DNA from 3 places in the Methylobacterium sp. C1 genome. Region 3 is predicted to be linked to each of the others. Evidence: predicted binding sites of a transcription regulator. Region 3 holds the regulator's gene; each other region holds the start of a gene.
The links. Region 3 encodes LexA, which represses DNA repair genes until DNA is damaged. Its sites were predicted from a motif close to TGTTCNNNNTGTGTTCNG; they were not measured.

Region 1 (5,843 bases), 1.8 Mb from region 3:
CGGGCCGGCGCGGCGGCAGCGGTACCTCGACGGTCTCGGTCGGAACCTCCGCCACCGCGGCGGCGGTGGGTGCGTAGGCCAGGGCGGCGGCAGCGGGGTTGTTCCGGGTGTCGGCGACGCCGCCGCCGAACAGGCTCGCCAGGGCGCTGGCCGACGCTGCCACCGGCGCGACCACCGAGGCGACTTCGGTGGAGATGCCCTGGCGCTTGGCGGCGTAGTAGTAGCCGCGGTTGTAGTACTGGTAGGCTTGGCTGACGTTGCCCTTGGCCGTGCGGTAGGCGCCCGCCAGATAGGCCACGCCGTAGCGCAGGTTGGTCTCCGGATCGTACAGGCCGGCGGCGTCGCCGGTGTAGCCCAGGCTGCGCGCGGTCGCGTGCTTGATCTGCATGAGGCCGAGGGCGCTGCCGCCCTTGGCCCGCGGGTTGTAGTTGCTCTCGCGCTTCACCACGGCGTGCACGAAGCTCGCCGGAACGCCGTTCGCCTTGGCCTGCTGCTCGATCAGCGCGTCGATATTGTCGCGCGCGCCCTGCCCGAAGGCGGCGGCGGGCGCGACCGCGAGGACGGCGGCCAGGATGAGGCGATGCATTCCGAGACCCGGTGCTGCTTGTTCTGTGGTCAAGCTAGGTCACGGGGAAATGAGGCCGGAAAGCGGCCCCGGTTCGGCAGCCTGTGGGCGACCGGGGCGACGGGCCCGCTTGTGATCCGCGCGCCACAGGGCGGCGCGCGGACGCGGTCGGCCGGTCAGGGGAGGATGAGGCGCTCGACCGCGCGGGCGAACCCGTCGGCGTCGTTGCTGTCCGTGACCGCGCTCGCGGCCGCCTGGACGCTCGCCTCGGCATTGCCCATCGCCACCGCGTAGCCGCTCTGCGCGAACATCGGGCGGTCGTTCCCGGCATCGCCGAAGGTGGCGATCCGCTCGCGCGGGATGGCGAGGTGCGCGCTCATCCAGGCGACGAAGCGACCCTTGTCGAGATCGGGCGGAGTCACGTCGAGATAGTAGGCCTGCGAGCGGTGGACGGTGGCCCGGCCTGCCAGTGCCGCGGCGATGCGCGTCTCGCAGGCCGCGAGGTGGGCGTGGTCGCGGCTGACGCCGACGATCTTGGCGGCCGATCCCGTGAGCGTGCCGAGATCCGCCACGACCCGGGGCTCCGCGCCGATCGTGCGGCGCTCCAGGTCGGTGTAGGGACCGTCCGGGTCGCGCAGGCACCACGCGCCGTCGGCGAAGACCCACACATCCAGCCCCTCGGCCAGGAGCCGGTCGAGGGCCGACCGGGCCGCCGCCTCGGGAATGGTCCGCTCCTCGATGATCGACAGGTCTGGCCGGACGACGCTCGCGCCGTTGAAGGCCCCCATCGGCAGGTCGAGGCCGAGTTCCGCCACGAGGCTCCGCAGGCCGATCGGGGGCCGCGCCGAGGCGATGCTGAAGCCGATCCCGGCCGCGCGCAGGCGGCGCACGGCCGCCACCGTCGCCGCGGTCAGGCGCTTGTCGCCGGTCACCAGGGTGCCGTCGACGTCGGAGATCACCAGCGCGATCCCCGCGGCCTTGCCGGCTTCTGCTGTCATCGCGTCACTCCCTGCCCGGATCCCGGCGCGCCGCGGCGGCGAGTTCCGCCACGACCCGGTCGGCAATCGCCTCGGGCGGCTCGAGGATCCCGATGGTGATCGGGTGCTCGTCGGCCCCCGGGACCTCGAGGGTCGCGAACTGGCTGTCGAGGAGGACCGGCGACATGAAATGGCCCTGGCGCTCCGCGAGGCGCCGGGCGATCAGGGCCTTGTCGCCGTCGAGGTAGACGAGGCGAACGCGCCGGCTGCCCCGGGTCAGGACGTCCCGGTACGCGCGCCTGAGGGCCGAGCAGACGACCACGCCGGACTCGCCGGCGTCGAGGCGCTGCTGGATCCAGGTCGCGATCCGGGCGAGCCAGGGCGCGCGGTCCGCGTCGTCGAGGGCGTGGCCCGCGCGCATCTTCGCCACATGCTCCGGTGTGTGGAAGCTGTCGCCGTCCACGAAGATCCAGCCGAGCTTCTCGGCGATCAGCGCCGCCACGGTACTCTTCCCGGACCCCGAGACACCCATGACCACGAGCACTTGAGCGGCCGTCCGGGCATCGGGCGTCGGCTGTGATTGGGACGTCATCCGGATCACCGTGCCTCCGAGGTGCGCCGGGGGCGCCGCGCGTCGCAATCATGCGGAGCGGGCGCGAGGAAGGGAAGATCGCCGCGCCCGACGGCGCCGCCGCGGCCGCAGGAACCGGGGCGCGGCCGGCCGCGTTGATGCCCCAGAACGCGAACAATCAGGGAACATCAGTCGCATGGCCACCACCACCGCGAAGGCGACCTCGAAGGCGGGCCGGGATTCCGGAGCGCGCCAGGACGCGCCGGAGAACCCCAAGACCGACCCGAAGGACGTGTCGAACCAGATCAAGGATCCGGACCAGTGGACGACCGGCGGCGAGCCGATGACCGGCGCGCAGGCCTCCTATCTGAAGACGCTGTCGGAGGAGGCGAAGGAGCCGAAGGCGTTCGACCCCGACCTCGACAAGGCCGAGGCCTCGAAGCGGATCGACGACCTGCGCCATAAGGCCGGCCACGCCTGAGCCGTCACGGGCGCGCCCTCGCGGGCGCCCCGTCACCGTGCCGGGCGGTGCCTATCCCGCCCGGACTCGGCCCGATCCCCTGTTTCGAACACTTCGTTAAGCCGGCGGCAATCGGGCTCGGGTACCAGCGTTCGGAGCGCGTGATGTCACGCGGACAGTGGGACTGGAAGGCGCGTTCGACCATGGAAGAGCCGGGCGGCGACGGAGCGGGGCTGCGCGCTGTGCGATCCTGGGCGGCGTCCGCCCCGTCGGGTCGGATCCGGGCCGCGGCCGCACGGTTCGCCCGCGACCTCCGCGGATCCACCGCGACGGAGTACGCCCTGCTCGGTGGCCTGATCTTCATCGTCGCGGTGGGCAGCATCCGCTACTACGTATCCCGCGTCAGCGCCGTCTACGGCGACATCACCGCGGCGGTGACCCAGGGGCAGTGACGGGCAGCGAGCGGATCGCGCCCGGTCCGGCCGGCCCTGGGCGTCGATCGGCAGATCCGTTACCGCCGACAGCGTCCGGATTTGTGTCCCGATATTTCGGCCGCGGGCGATACGCCCGGCATTTGTCGTTCCAGTGCCCCGAAAAAGCTGTGCTTAACGAGGATGACTTAGCAGTCTCGGCCGTGGCGGGCGGAGTGTGGCTCACCCGCTACGGACACCTGGGCCGCTATGGGCTAGGCACGGGCTCGGCAATACCGATGGGCAACATCTGGATGCGCAAACTTCCCCTCGTCCTGCTCGCCGTCACGGCGATGTCGGGCTGCACGTACCTGCCCGCGGCGGGTCCGACGGCGAGCGCGATCCAGGCCGGGGCTGAGGTCGCCACGGCCGACGGGGGCCTGCTCGCCCGCTACGAGATCATCGACGTCACTCCCTCCGTGGTCGAGGCCCTGCGCGGCCGGCCGTTGGACAGCCTGCTCGCCTCCTTCGGCGACCACCGCCCCTCCTCCGAGCCGGTCATCGGCATCGGCGACATGGTCTCGGTCTCCATCTGGGAAGCCGGGTCCGGCGGCCTGTTCTCCGGGCCCCTCGTCGCCGACCGCTTCTCCGCAGGTTCCAAGTCCGCCCTCATCCCCGAGCAGCCCGTCGGGCGCGACGGCGCCATCTCGGTGCCCTACGCCGGCCGCATCAAGGTCGCCGGCCGCCGCACCCAGGACGTCCAGGCGCTCATCGAGAACGAGCTCGCCGGCAAGGCCATCCAGCCGCAGGTGCTGGTCTCGGTCACACGCCCGATCTCCCAGGCCGTCACCGTCACCGGCGAGGGCGCCGCCGGCGCCCGCCTGCCGCTCTCGGGCCACGGCGACCGCATCCTCGACGTCATCGCCGCCGCCGGCGGCAACCGCGCGCCGGTCAACGAGACCTTCGTGCGGCTCTCGCGCGGGCCGGTGACCGCGACCGTGCCGCTGACCACGGTGGTGTCGAACCCGCGTGAGAACATCTACCTGCGGCCCAACGACGTGCTGACCCTGGTGCGCGACCCGCAGACCTTCATCGCGGTGGGCGCGCTGGGCAACAGCACCGAGCTGCCGTTCCAGGCCGACGGGATCACGCTGGCGCAGGCGCTGGCCAAGGCGCGCGGCCTGTCGGACTTCGCCGCCGACCCGGCCGGCACCTTCATCTTCCGGTTCGAGCCGGCCAGCGTCGTGCGTCGTCTCAGCCCCGGCTCGAAGCTGCTCGGCACGCCTCTGGTGCCGGTGGTCTACCGGATCGACATGCGCGACCCCAACAGCCTGTTCGTGTCGCAGGCGTTCCGGATGCGCAACCGCGACCTGATCTACGTGTCGAACGCGCCCTTCACCGAGGTCCAGAAGGTCCTCACCGCCTTCAACGGCGTCACCGGACCGGTCGCCTCCGCGGCGACGGCCTACGCCTACGCCAAGTAGGCACCGGAATCAGGCACCGGGTCGCCCAGAGGACCGCCGCGGAAAAAAATCGCGTTTCGGCGCGTCCTCGCGTATGGGCACTGGGTGCGGGGCGGGATCGAGGCTACGGAGCCGCATCCGCCGTCGCGCCGACGTGTCGCGCAAGGATGCCCAGAAGAGCCCGATGAAGATCGGACGTTTCGTCCCCGCCCGCGGGCCGCTCCGGCCCGCGCTGATCGCCCTGAGCCTGTGTCTCGCGCTCCTGCCGGCCTCCCGCGCGGCGGCCGACGTGGTGATCGGCGTGGCGGTTCCGCGGTCTGGCCCCTACGTGGCGGTCGGCGAGCAGGTCCTGCGCGGCGTTGAGGCCGCGGCCCGGGACGCCAACGCCATGGGCGGCCTCGACGGCCAGCCCGTGACCCTGGACGTGCAGGACGATGCCTGCGACTCGAACACCGCGATGGCGGTGGCCAACCACTTCGTCCGGTCCAACGTCCGGCTCGTCGTCGGCCATGTCTGCTCGAACGCCTCCATCGCGGCCTCCGACATCTACGCGCAGAACGGGGTGGTGATGATCACCGCGGCCTCGGTGGCGGCGCGGCTCACCGACCGGGGATTGCCGAACATCTTCCGGGTCTGCGGCCGCGACGACGATCAGGCCCGCCTGTCCGCCGCCGTGCTGGCCGAGCGGTTCCGCGACCGGAAGATCGCGCTGATCCAGGACCAGACGCCGGCGGCCCGCAGCCTCGCCGCCGCCACCAAGGACAACCTCAACCGCATCGGCGTGAACGAGGCGCTGTTCCTGTCGTTCTCGCCGAGCGACGCCGACGACGCCGCCCTGGCCGACCGCCTCAAGAGCGCGGGGATCGAGGTCGTCTACTACGGCGGCGACGCCGCCGAGATGGGCCGCCTCGTGAAGATCGCGGCGGACCGGGGCTTCCGCCCCCAATGGTTCGGCACCTCGGCGATCGCCACGCCGGACTTCGCCAAGATCGCCGGGTCCGCGAGCAACGGCGTTCTGATGACCTTCTACCTCGACCCGAGCCGGCAGCCCGCCGCCGCGGCCGTCGTGAAGGCCTTCAAGGCCGAGGGCGTCGATCCCACCGGCTCCACGATCTACGGGTACGCGGCCATGCAGGCCCTGGTGGCGGCCGGCAACTTCGCCCACTCCACCGAGCCGAGGCCCATCGCGCAGGCGCTGCACACCGAGCGCTTCGATCTCGTGCTCGGCACCGTCGGCTTCGACGCCAAGGGCGACGTCACCGCGCAGGGCTACGTGCTCTACGTATGGAAGGACGGGAGCTTCACGCCGGCCGGCAAGTGAGGGGTGGGCTCCTCATCACAGGGCCTGCGCGGCGTCGACCTCCGCGCCGCGGCCGAGCCCGCGCAGCAGCTCGGCG
Region 2 (5,843 bases), 490 kb from region 3:
GGCAACCGGTTCGGACCGGCGCCCCGCGGCTCGAATCACCGCCCGCTCGGGCAGGTTCCGGACCGCACCCGGCAGAAACTGCCGCGCCGGGATCGGCCGGCGGGGCGGGCCAGCCGAGACGGCCGCCGAGCGGGACGGTCCGCCGCGCTACTCCGCGGCGCGACCGCGGCTCGCCGGTGAGGCGGGGCGCCGCTCCAGCACCTCGCGCAGGAACCGGCCGGTATGGCTCGCGGTCGCGCGCGCGATCGCCTCGGGCGTCCCCTGGGCCACCACCCGGCCGCCGCCGTCGCCGCCCTCGGGGCCCATGTCGATCACCCAGTCGGCGGTCTTGATCACTTCGAGGTTGTGCTCAATCACCACCACCGTGTTGCCCTGGTCGACCAGCTCGTGGAGGACCTCCATAAGCTTGGCGACGTCGTGGAAGTGCAGGCCGGTGGTCGGCTCGTCGAGGATGTAGAGCGTGCGGCCGGTGGCGCGCTTCGACAGCTCCTTGGAGAGCTTCACCCGCTGCGCCTCGCCCCCCGACAGGGTGGTGGCCTGCTGGCCGACATGGACGTAGTGCAGGCCGACCCGCTTCAGGGTCTCGAGCTTGTCGCGGATCGCCGGCACCGCCTTGAACAGCTCGGCCGCCTCCTCGACGGTGGAATCGAGCACGTCGGCGATCGACTTGCCCCGGTACTTCACCTCCAGGGTCTCGCGGTCGTAGCGCTTGCCCTTGCAGACGTCGCAGGTGACGTAGACGTCCGGCAGGAAGTGCATCTCGATCTTGATGACGCCGTCGCCCGAGCAGGCCTCGCAGCGCCCGCCCTTGACGTTGAACGAGAAGCGGCCGGGCTGGTAGCCGCGCGCCTTGGCCTCGGGCAGGCCCGCGAACCAGTCGCGGATCGGCGTGAAGGCGCCGATATAGGTCGCGGGGTTCGAGCGCGGGGTGCGCCCGATCGGCGACTGGTCGATGTCGATGACCTTGTCGAGGTGCTCCAGCCCCTCCAGCCGCCCGTAGGGCGCCGGGTGCTCCAGGGCGCCGTTCAGCTTCTTCGCCACCGCCTTGTAGAGCGTGTCGATCACCAGGGTCGACTTGCCGCCCCCGGACACGCCGGTGATGCAGGTGAAGGTGCCGAGCGGGATCTCGACATCCACGTCCTTCAGATTGTTGCCCCTTGCGCCGAACAGCCCGAGCTTGCCCTTCCGGCCCTTGCGGCGCGCGGTCGGGGTGCGCACGGACATCGCGCCGGTGAGATACTTGGCGGTGAGCGAGGCGGGATTCGCCAGCACCTCGGCGGGCGTCCCCTGCGCGATGATCTCGCCGCCGTGGATGCCGGCGCCCGGCCCGACATCGACCACGTAATCGGCCTGCAGGATCGCGTCCTCGTCGTGCTCGACCACGATCACCGAGTTGCCGAGGTCGCGCAGGCGCTTGAGCGTGCCGAGCAGCCGCTCGTTGTCGCGCTGGTGCAGGCCGATCGAGGGCTCGTCCAGCACGTAGAGCACGCCGGTCAGCCCCGAGCCGATCTGCGAGGCGAGCCGGATGCGCTGGCTCTCGCCGCCCGAGAGCGAGCCGGAGCCGCGGGCGAGCGTCAGGTATTCCAGGCCGACATCCACCAGGAAGGTCAGCCGGTCGCGGATCTCTTTCAGGATCCGGACCGCGATCTCGTTCTGCTTGGCGGTCAGCTTCTCCGGCAGCTCCGAGAACCAGCGGTGCGCCTCGCTCACCGAGAGGGCCGTGACGTCGGCGATGTCCGCCATGGCGACCTTCACGGCGAGCGCCTCGGGCTTCAGCCGCTTGCCGCCGCAGGCGGCGCAGGGCGTCTCGCTCATGAAGCGCCCGATCTCCTCCCGGACGGCGTCCGAGTCGCTCTCCTTGTAGCGGCGCTCCAGGTTCGGGATCACGCCCTCGAACGGCTTGTTGACCGTGTACTTGCGCAACCCGTCGTCGTAGGCGAAGCGGATCGACTGCTTGCCCGAGCCGTAGAGCACGATGGCGCGGGCGGTCTCCGACAGGCTCTGCCAGGGGAGGCCCGTCTTGAAGCCGAAATGCTCGGCCAGCGCCTCCAGGGTCTGGCCGTAATAGGGCGAGGTCGACTTCGCCCAGGGGCCGACCGCGCCGCGCTTCAGGCTCAGGGCCGGGTCGGAGATCACCAGCTCGGGATCGATCCGCATCTCGTGGCCGATGCCGCTGCAGGTCGGGCAGGCGCCGAACGGGTTGTTGAACGAGAACAGACGCGGCTCGATCTCCGCGATGGTGAAGCCCGAGACCGGGCAGGCGAACCGCGACGAGAAGGTGATGGTCCGGGGCGCCTCGCCCTCGGGGGCGTCGGCGAACACGATCTCGGCGACGCCGTCGGCGAGCTCCAGCGCCGTCTCGAAGGATTCGGCGAGGCGCGAGCCGATATCGGCGCGGACCACGATCCGGTCGACCACCACGTCGATGTCGTGCTTGAACTTCTTGTCGAGCTTGGGCACGTCGTCGATGGCGTAGTACTCGCCGTTCACGCGCAGACGCTGGAAGCCCTTCTTCTGGTACTCGGCGATTTCCTTGCGGTACTCGCCTTTCCGCCCGCGGACCACCGGCGCGAGCAGGTAGAGCCGGGTCTTCTCCGGCAGCTCCAGCACGCGGTCGACCATCTGCTGGACGGTCTGGCTCTCGATCGGCAGGCCGGTGGCCGGCGAGTAGGGGATGCCGACCCGCGCCCAGAGCAGGCGCATGTAGTCGTAGATCTCGGTGACCGTCCCCACGGTGGAGCGGGGATTCTTGGAGGTGGTCTTCTGCTCGATGGAGATGGCCGGCGACAGCCCGTCGATCTGGTCGACGTCGGGCTTCGACATCATCTCCAGGAACTGGCGAGCGTAGGCCGAGAGCGACTCGACGTAGCGGCGCTGCCCCTCGGCGTAGATCGTGTCGAAGGCGAGCGACGACTTGCCCGAGCCCGAGAGCCCGGTGAACACGACGAGCTTGTCCCGGGGGATGGTCAGGTCGACGTTCTTGAGATTGTGCTCCCGGGCGCCGCGGATCGCGATGACCCGCCGGTCCTCGACGGGGGCCGGCGCGGCGTCGAACAGGGCCTCCAGCCTGGCGTCGATGGCGGCCTCGGTCCGGGCCGCGGGCGCCTCGCCCTTCGCGCGGGCCTGTCTGGGCAGGGCCGCCTTCGTTGAGCCTGCCTTCGTCGAGGCTGTCTTGAGGGGCGCCTTGGGAGCGGCTTTGGCGGCGCCGGCGCGGCTTGCGACACGACTTCCAGCTTGGGCTTTGGCCATGAGGGCGGCGGTCTTTCGAGGCGTCGACGCGGTCAGAGTCGGATTCGCGCGCGGGCCAGCCGCCGCACCGGCCTCATGTCGAGCCCGCGGGGGCTCACGGCAAGATGCGGCCGGCGGGACGCAGGCCCGTCATGCGCCGCCCTTGCTAGAACGAAACGCGTACGTCGGCAACCGCTCGGTGAACGCGCAGCCGTCTTTGCGCGCGCAGCGAAGCAATCCGGATGGCGCCACGCTGACGAGCCGCGCGCCGGGCCCCTTCGCTGCGCGGGCGACGACGTGCAGCCAACGGCCGCGATCGGAGTCCGGCGGCCCCGGGTTCGCCGGACCTCGATTCGCCAAACCTTGGCCCACCTTCGGTGTTGCACCGCGGGAGTTGAGATCCACATTGCCCAATCCCGCCCACAGATCCAAGTCCCGACAGGCATCGATGCCAGCGCTCGACCTGACCGATCCGGTTGCCATCCCGGGGGCCGACGACCGGGCCGCGGCCCGGCAGAGGCTGTCCACCCGGCTGCTGTTCCTGATCGTCGGCATCGCCAACGCCACCTGGGCGCCCCTGGTGCCGCTGGTGAAGGACCGCGCCGGCCTCGACGCGGCGGGGCTCGGCCTGCTGCTCCTCACCTTCGGCGTCGGCTCGATCCTGGCAATGCCGAGCGCCGGGGCCGCGGCCGCGCGGCTCGGCTTCCGGCCGGTCCTGCTCGCCGGCACGCTGGCCCTCGGCCTCGCCCTCCCGGTGCTGGCCGCGGCCTCGGGGCTCGTGACGCTCACCCTGGGGCTGCTGCTGTTCGGGGCCGGGATGGGGGCGGTGGACTGCGTCATGAACCTGCAGGCGGTCGCGGTGGAGCGCCGGAGCGGGCACCCGATGATGTCGGGCTTCCACGGCCTCTACAGCCTCGGCTGCATCCTGGGGGCGCTGATCGCCAGCGGCCTGCTGGCGGCGGGCCTCGGCGCGGGCTGGAGCGTGCTTCTCCTGTCCGCCGGCATCGCGGCCCTGTTCGCCGCCGCCTGGCCCGGCATCCTGCCGCCGGACAGGGGAGGGGCGCGCGGCGGCCCCGCCTTCGCGCTGCCCCGCGGCCCGGTGCTGGTCCTGGGGCTGCTCTGCTTCGTGGTGTTCCTCACCGAGGGCTCGGCCCTCGACTGGAGCGCGGTCTTCCTGATCCAGCAGCGGGGGCTCGATCCGGCCTGGGCGGCGCTCGGCTACGCGGCCTTCTCGGTGACGATGACGGTCGGCCGGCTCGCGGGCGACCGGGTCGTGGCCCGGCTCGGGCGCCGGAGCGTGGTCGTCCTCGGCGGCCTGCTGGCGGCCGTCGGCCTCGCGCTCTCGGTCCTCGTCCCGGCCTGGGAGGCGGCACTCGCCGGCTACGCGCTGGTCGGGGCGGGCTGCGCCAACATCGTCCCGGTCCTGTTCACGGCGGCCGGCCGCCAGAGGGCGATGGCCGAGAGCGTGGCGGTGCCGGCGGTGACGACGCTGGGCTATGCCGGGGTGCTGGCGGGCCCGGCCCTGATCGGCTTCGCCGCGCAGGCGCTCGGCCTTCCCGCGGCGCTCCTGATCGTGGCGGCCCTGCTCGTCGGCGTGGCGGCGGCCGGGCGCTCCCTGCGGGTCTGACCTCAACCCTCCGCGTTGCGCGCCATGAAGCTGGCCGGCGTCCCGTCCTCCGGGTTCACGAAGATGATGTCGGTCGGCGCCCGGCGGGGCGTGTCGATCGACAGGAACACCACCGGGTCCCCGGGCTCGAGCGCCGGCATCGCGTGGACCGTGCCCTTCTCGAAGAACAGGAGCTGGCCGGGGCCGAACGCGGTCACCGCGGCGGGATCGCGCATCCAGAAGGTGCCCCGGCCCGAGAGGCAGTAGAGGTACTCGTCGCAGGTGGCGTGGTAGTGCGGCGGCGTCGGCCGGTAGACCCGGAACACCCGGGCGCTCGCGGCCTCCCGGTCGGTCAGGTAGGTGTCGACCAGGAGGGTCCCGGCGCTGTCGGGCAGCGCCGCCGCCAGTGCCGCCACGTCGAAGATCCCGGTCCCCGCCGCCTCCGTCATCGCGTCCTCACTCCGAGAAGCCTTCGAGCACGATCTTGCCCCTGGCGCGCCCGCTCTCGATCAGGCCGTGGGCGCGCCGGAGATTCGCGGCGTCGATCCGCCCGTAATGCTCTCCCAGGGTGGTGCGCAGGCGGCCCGAATCAATGAGGCGGGCGACCTCGTCGAGGAGCGCGCCCTGGGCAGCGATGTCGGCGGTGGCGAACATCGAGCGGGTGAACATGAACTCCCAGTGCAGCGACAGGCTCTTGCGCTTGAGGAGCCCGACATCGAGGCGCTCCGGATCGTCGATCAGGGCGAGGCGGCCCTGCGGGGCGATGAGCTCGACGATCGCGGCGAGGTGCGCGTCGGTGTTGGTCGTGGAGAAGACGAGGCCCGGCGCGCCGAGCCCCAGGGCCGCCACCTCGGCCGCCAGGGGCTTGGAATGGTCGACCACGTGGTGGGCGCCGAGGTCCCGGCACCAGGCCGCCGTCTCGGGCCGCGACGCGGTGGCGATCACGGTGAGGTCGGTGAGTTCCCGGGCGAGCTGGATGGCCACCGATCCGACGCCCCCCGCGCCGCCG
Region 3 (5,843 bases):
CGCAAGACGCCGATCCCGCGCCCCGGGGACGTCGTCGCCGCCACGGCGCGGCTGCTGCCGCCCCCGGAGGCGGCCCGGCCCGGCGGCTACGACTTCGCCCGGGACGCCTACTTCCAGGGGATCGGCGCGGTGGGCTCGCTGGTCGGCGCGGTCACCGTCCGGGCGCCGTCCGAGCCGCCGCCGCTGGGCCTGCGGCTCGCCGCGGCGCTGGACGCGGCCCGCAACGGGCTCACGCGCCGGATCGCGGAGGCCGCCGGCGGCCAGGCGGGCGCGGTGGCGGCGGCCCTGGTGACCGGCAAGCGCGGCCTCATCGGACCGGCGACCAACGACGCGCTCCGCGCCGCGGGCATCTACCACGTGGTGTCGATCTCGGGCCTCCACATGGTGCTGGCCGCCGGCGTGGTGTTCTGGCTGGTGCGGGCGGTCCTCGCCGCGGTGCCGCTCTGCGCGCTCCTCTGGCCGATCAAGAAGATCGCGGCCGGCTTCGCCATGGTCGGCGTCACCGCCTACTGCGCCTTCTCGGGCTGGGACATCGCGGCCGAGCGCTCGCTGATCATGACCCTGATCATGCTGGGCGCGATCCTGGTGGACCGGCCGGCCCTGTCGATGCGCAACCTCGCCCTCGCGGCGCTGATCGCGCTCGCCCGGGAGCCGGAGGGCCTGCTCGGCCCGAGCTTCCAGATGTCCTTCGGCGCCGTGGCCGGGCTGATCGCCTGCGCCCGGCTGATCGACGGGCGGCTGTTCGTGCGCCCCGGGGCCGGGCGGATCGGCCGCCTCGTCGGCACCGGCCTCTCGGCGATCACCGGGACCCTGGCCACGACCCTTGTGGCGCAGGTCGCGACGGCCCCCTTCGCCACCTACCACTTCCAGACGGTCCAGCCCTTCGGCCTCGTCGGCAACGCCCTGACCCTGCCGCTCGTCTCCCTGGTGGTGATGCCCGCCGCGGTGATCGGCTGCCTCGCCTATCCCTTCGCCCTCGACCGGCCGGTCTGGTGGCTGATGGGGCAGGCGGTGGCCGGCATGCTGGCGATCTCGGACTGGATCGCCGGGTTCGAGCGGGCGAGCCTGGTGCTGCCGGCCTTCGGCGCCGCGGCGCTGACCCTGCTGACCGCGGGCTTGCTGCTGGCGACGCTGCCGGCCTCCCGCCTGCGCTGGCTCGCCGTGCCGCCGGTCCTGCTCGGCCTCGTCCTCGCGGCCCGGCCCGACCGCTACGACCTCTACGTCGACCGGCAGGGCGCGGGAGCGGCGGTGCGGGGTCCGGACGGGCGGCTCGCGGCCCTCGGAAGCCCCTCCGGCTTCGTCCTCGAGCAGTGGCTGAAGGCGGACGGTGACGGGCGGCGGCCCGCGGCGCTCATCGTCCGGTCGGGCAGCGGGCGCTGCGACCGGCTCGGCTGCACCGCCCGGCTGCCGGACGGGCGGGCGGTCGCCCTCGTCCGGGACAGGCGGGCCTTCCCGGAGGACTGCGCCCGCGCCGCGGTGCTGATCACCTTCCTCGCGGCGCCGCCGACCTGCACGGGCCCCCTGGTGATCGATCGGCAAGTCCTCGCCGCCCGCGGGGCCGTGGCCCTCCGGGCCGACGGCGACGGCTTCGCCGCGCGCTTCGCCCGGGACGACGGGCGCGCCGTGCCCTGGCGGCCGGCCCCGGGACGCGATCCGGGACCGCCGCGGCCGGTCACCGCGGAGGACGGGGCCGCCGCGCCGGGCGGAGACCTCGCTCCCGGCGACGCGCCGGCCGAGCCGCTTCAGTAGCGGCGGACGAGGCTGACGAGGCGGCCCTGGATCCGGACCCGGTCGGGCCCGAGCACGCGGGTCTCGTAGGCCGGGTTGGCGGCCTCCAGGGCGATCGAGGAGCCGCGGCGGCGCAGGCGCTTGAGCGTCGCCTCCTCGTCGTCGATCAGCGCCACGATGATGTCGCCGGTATTGGCGGTGTCCTGCTTGCGGATGACCACGAGGTCGCCGTCCAGGATCCCGGCCTCGACCATCGAGTCGCCGCGCACCTCGAGGGCGTAGTGCTCGCCGCCGGCCACGAAGTCCGGCGACAGGGTGATGGCGTGGCTCTGGTTCTGGATCGCCGAGACGGGCGTACCGGCCGCGATCCGGCCCATGACGGGGATCGAGATGGCCCGGCCGGACTCGTCGATCATCCGCGTGCTCGCCGGGGCCGGCGGCTGCTTGGACTTGCCGCCCTCGACCACGCTCGGCGTGAAGCGGCGCGGCTCGGCGGGGGTCTGGGGCGCCGGCGCGGCCTGCGTCAGGCTCTCGGGGATGCGGATCACCTCGATGGCGCGCGCCCGATTCGGCAGGCGCCGGAGAAAGCCGCGCTCCTCCAGCGCCGTGATCAGCCGGTGGATGCCGGATTTCGACTTGAGGTCGAGGGCATCCTTCATCTCGTCGAACGACGGCGGGACGCCGCATTCCTGCATCCGGCTCTGGATGAATCGCAGGAGGTCCAGCTGCTTGCGCGTGAGCATCGACGGGGGACTCGCGGCTTGGCGGACCGCCACGTGACGGTCTCCGAAACAAATCACGAACAGGTTAAACGTTCCGCAAGTGTTCCGCAAGAGCGGCACCGCCACGCTCTGGGGCGGCGCAGCCAAATTGGCGGGCAACTCGCCATCGCTAACTGGCGGAGGGCAGAAAAATCTGATGCCATTCCACAGTTTGGGGGACCCGCATTGCGGACCTTGATCGCGCAGGTCCGGCATCGCCAGTTATAAGTAACTCGTTGTACGGCAGTAATTTTTTGCGGACCATGCACATTGCGGTCGGCCGAATGCGGACCCTATTGCGGACCCTGCGGCGTGAGGCGTCGGTCAGTCGCTGCGATCGGTGTCCGTGGGATCAAGGCGCGGACCGAATGCCGTCCCATCCGAGGACATGAGTTCTGTTGCCGCAACGGCTACGGCACGTGCCGCTTCGGCATCGAGCCCTTCATTTTTCTGTAACTGCTGCGCAGCCTCGGCCGCTCGTTTATATTGGAAAGCAATAGCTTTAGCCATCTGATTGAGCTCGGTCACGGTGTCCGCACCAATGACTTTGATGCGCTCAAAGGCCAGCAGGCTAAGCAAGATCGCTCGCAAGAGCTGAACATCAAGTTCTACTTCGCCACCTTGCTGTCGACCTTTATCGCCTCGACCCGTCAGAATGTAATCTATTGACGCATTCCGAGCATATGATGCGGCCACCGCCTCTGCATAAGGCACTGAGTTACGCGATCTCCACTTTGATATGTTTTGTCTAGTGGTGCGAAGAACATCGGCCAAGGCGGTATCTGTATCGACATCATATATCTCTTTCATCCGATCAAGGACAGCATCAGCATTTATCTGTTGCGCTTGGTTGGATGACGACACCGGCAGCCCTCGATCGATGGGAGTTGACATAATGGCTACAGGGGTGTTTCCATTTCGGTTACAAAACCGGAGCCTATCATGGACATCGTGTTGCACGATACCGTGCAAGCTTATGAGGCCGAATACGCACGTGTGCGTTCTGTCCTCATCGCACAGGGCAGCTCGCTCAATACGTATCTGAAGACCCGCGGCATCTGTCGCCAGCTCGCCTACAGAGCGCTGAAGGGGCGGTCTCTTGGTCGCAAGGCCATAGCCCTTAGGACGCAGATTATCCGGGACGTGCTGGATACGGCGGCCTGAAATGGAGGACTGGGTCACCGCCTCCGAAGTGGCTCAGGCTGCTGGCATTTCTGAACGCAAGGTTCGGCACGCTCTAGGGCGGATCGGCTCCGGGAAGGCGCAGACCTGGCGCGGATCGCGCCTCAACGTTCGCATGTGCCACGGGCGCGGTGGACAGGCTGGAGCTTCGTGGCGCGTTCTGGCAACGAGCCTCCCGCCCGAACTTCAGCTCCGCATTGAAGCCGCGGAAACGCGTGTTGAAGGGCTGTTGAACCCGTCCGCGAGAGCCGTTCAAGCGGCCGAGTGGTGGGCTTACTTCCTTCGTCCGGCTCTCGCCCATCCGAAGGGCTCGCGCGAACGCCGATCCGTCATGGAGGCGCTGGCAGGCGTTGAGGTGTGCGGCCCGGACGGACGTTGGTTCGTCCCGAGCCTTCGGGACATCGAGCGCAAGGTCAGCAAGGCGACGGCCTCCGGCATCCGCGGCCTCGTGCGCAAGCGGCGCGAGGTGAAGCCGGAGAGCCTACCGATCATCACCCGTCGCTGGGATGCCGCGACTGTCGCCCTGGATGATGATACCCGCGAGCGGATCGCCGGAACGATCCAACGGTACATCCGCGCCCTCTGGGGCAATGGCACGAGCTACAGCGGCGTCGTGCGCCTAGCATCCGAGCGCCTGGCCGAGCTGACGGCCCAGGCGGGCATCGGAGACTACGAAGCCAACCTGTCGGCCTGCCGGCTCCCGAAGCACGTCATCGAGGCCGGCCGGGATGCTCGTCGCGTCCACGGATACCGCACCAACACGAAGGAATGGGACAACGCCCGGCCGCGGGTGCGGCTCACCTCTGCCGGTCTCGCGCCCATGGAGGTGGTCTACGGCGACGTGCACCACTTCGATGTGTACGTGCGGCGGCAGGATGGCTCACTCGCGACACCCAAAGGCATCGCTTGGCTCGATGCAGCGAACCGCCGCCTGCGCTTGGACCTCGTGCTGTGCGAGCCCGGCACCGCGGTCCGCAACGCTGATCTGATCCGCAGCTTCGTTGCCATGACTCAGGATCCGCACTGGGGCATGCCGGCTCACCTCTACCTCGACAACGGCTCGGAGTACGCCTTCGCCGACTTCGTGCGCGACGCCATAAAGCTCACCAACCTCGATTGTCGATCGGGGCAAGGCGGCGGGATCACGCGAGCGGCTCCATACAACGCTGCGGCGAAGGGCATCCTGGAGGGCTCGTTCCGCGCCCTGGAGCAGAAGATCCTAGCTCCAGTGAAAGGCTACATCGGCGGCGACCGAATGAAGACGCGCTCGGGCAACCTTGGGCGTGCACCGGAGCCGTTCGACGGAAGCTTCGATGAGTTCTGCGCCCGGTTCGAGGGGCTGCTGGCCTACTACAACAGCGACCCTCAGAAGGGCGATCTGCGCGGCCTGTCCCCAGCCGTCGCCTACGGGCGAGCCGTCAAGGAAGGCTGGCAGCGGACCGACGCAGATGCCGATGCGCTGCTGATGGCCTTCTCCACTGAGGGTACGCGCATCGTCACGGACGGCAAGATCCGGTTCGACGGTGACGTCTACTTCTGCGATCAGCTCGCCGGACTGAGCGGCCAGCGCGTGCGTGTGCATTTGCCGAAGTTCGTCACCTGGGACGCCGTCCCGGTGCTGACGATGCAGGGCGCGCTGATCGGCATCGCCCGCCCGGATCCAGTCTATGCCCGGCTTGATCCACGCGGTGCGCGCGAGGCCGCGCGGCGCAAGGGGCTGGCGCTGGCCGACATCGCCGCCACTGCGAGCGAGATCGATGATCTCGACGTGCCCGCGGAGATGATCGCGTCAGCCGCCCGTCAGCCGGCACCGCCCGTGCCGGAGAGCAAGGGCACGATCGGTCTCGCCTCCACGATGGCCGAGATGGGCCGGAAGGTCCTGGAGAACCCGGTTGACCGCAAGAAGCGCGAGCGTGCGGAGAAAGAGGCGAAGATCCACGCCGCTCTCGCTCGTACGCAGATGCTGAGGGGGACGCCGTGAGCGACCTGCGCCCTTGGACTGACTTCGATCCGAACGATCCCGTCGATCGCGAAGTGCTCGAGTGGTTGCGCACCGAGCCGGAGCGGCGCGGCCGTGAGGCGGCCGAAGCTTTCCGTCGCGAGCGCGCGGAGCGCGAGGCGGAGAAGGTGCGCGCGACCGTTGAGGCGGAGAGGCGGGCTGCAATCGAAGCG

Region 1: BKE41_RS19910 (DUF3072 domain-containing protein) is a predicted target of LexA. The motif match lies at 2,284-2,301, and genes of this name have one in related genera.
Region 2: uvrA (excinuclease ABC subunit UvrA) is a predicted target of LexA. The motif match lies at 3,396-3,413, and genes of this name have one in related genera.

Annotation. Positions count from the first base shown of each region.
Region 1 covers NZ_CP017640.1:4,304,327-4,310,169, reverse strand. Annotated here, with positions in the region: gene BKE41_RS32205 (transglycosylase SLT domain-containing protein) at 1-586, opposite strand, end outside; gene BKE41_RS19920 (Cof-type HAD-IIB family hydrolase) at 742-1,563, opposite strand; gene BKE41_RS19915 (gluconokinase) at 1,568-2,134, opposite strand; gene BKE41_RS19910 (DUF3072 domain-containing protein) at 2,310-2,594, shown strand; gene BKE41_RS19905 (hypothetical protein) at 2,738-3,025, shown strand; gene BKE41_RS19900 (polysaccharide biosynthesis/export family protein) at 3,298-4,467, shown strand; gene BKE41_RS19895 (branched-chain amino acid ABC transporter substrate-binding protein) at 4,631-5,767, shown strand; gene BKE41_RS19890 (protein-tyrosine-phosphatase) at 5,783-5,843, opposite strand, start outside.
Region 2 covers NZ_CP017640.1:1,975,134-1,980,976, reverse strand. Annotated here, with positions in the region: gene uvrA (excinuclease ABC subunit UvrA) at 148-3,249, opposite strand; gene BKE41_RS09200 (MFS transporter) at 3,677-4,855, shown strand; gene BKE41_RS09195 (cupin domain-containing protein) at 4,858-5,283, opposite strand; gene BKE41_RS09190 (zinc-binding alcohol dehydrogenase family protein) at 5,291-5,843, opposite strand, start outside.
Region 3 covers NZ_CP017640.1:2,468,762-2,474,604, reverse strand. Annotated here, with positions in the region: gene BKE41_RS11390 (ComEC/Rec2 family competence protein) at 1-1,749, shown strand, start outside; gene lexA (transcriptional repressor LexA) at 1,743-2,471, opposite strand; gene BKE41_RS30265 (helix-turn-helix domain-containing protein) at 2,814-3,353, opposite strand; gene BKE41_RS11380 (hypothetical protein) at 3,432-3,653, shown strand; gene BKE41_RS11375 (Mu transposase C-terminal domain-containing protein) at 3,655-5,652, shown strand; gene BKE41_RS11370 (AAA family ATPase) at 5,649-5,843, shown strand, end outside.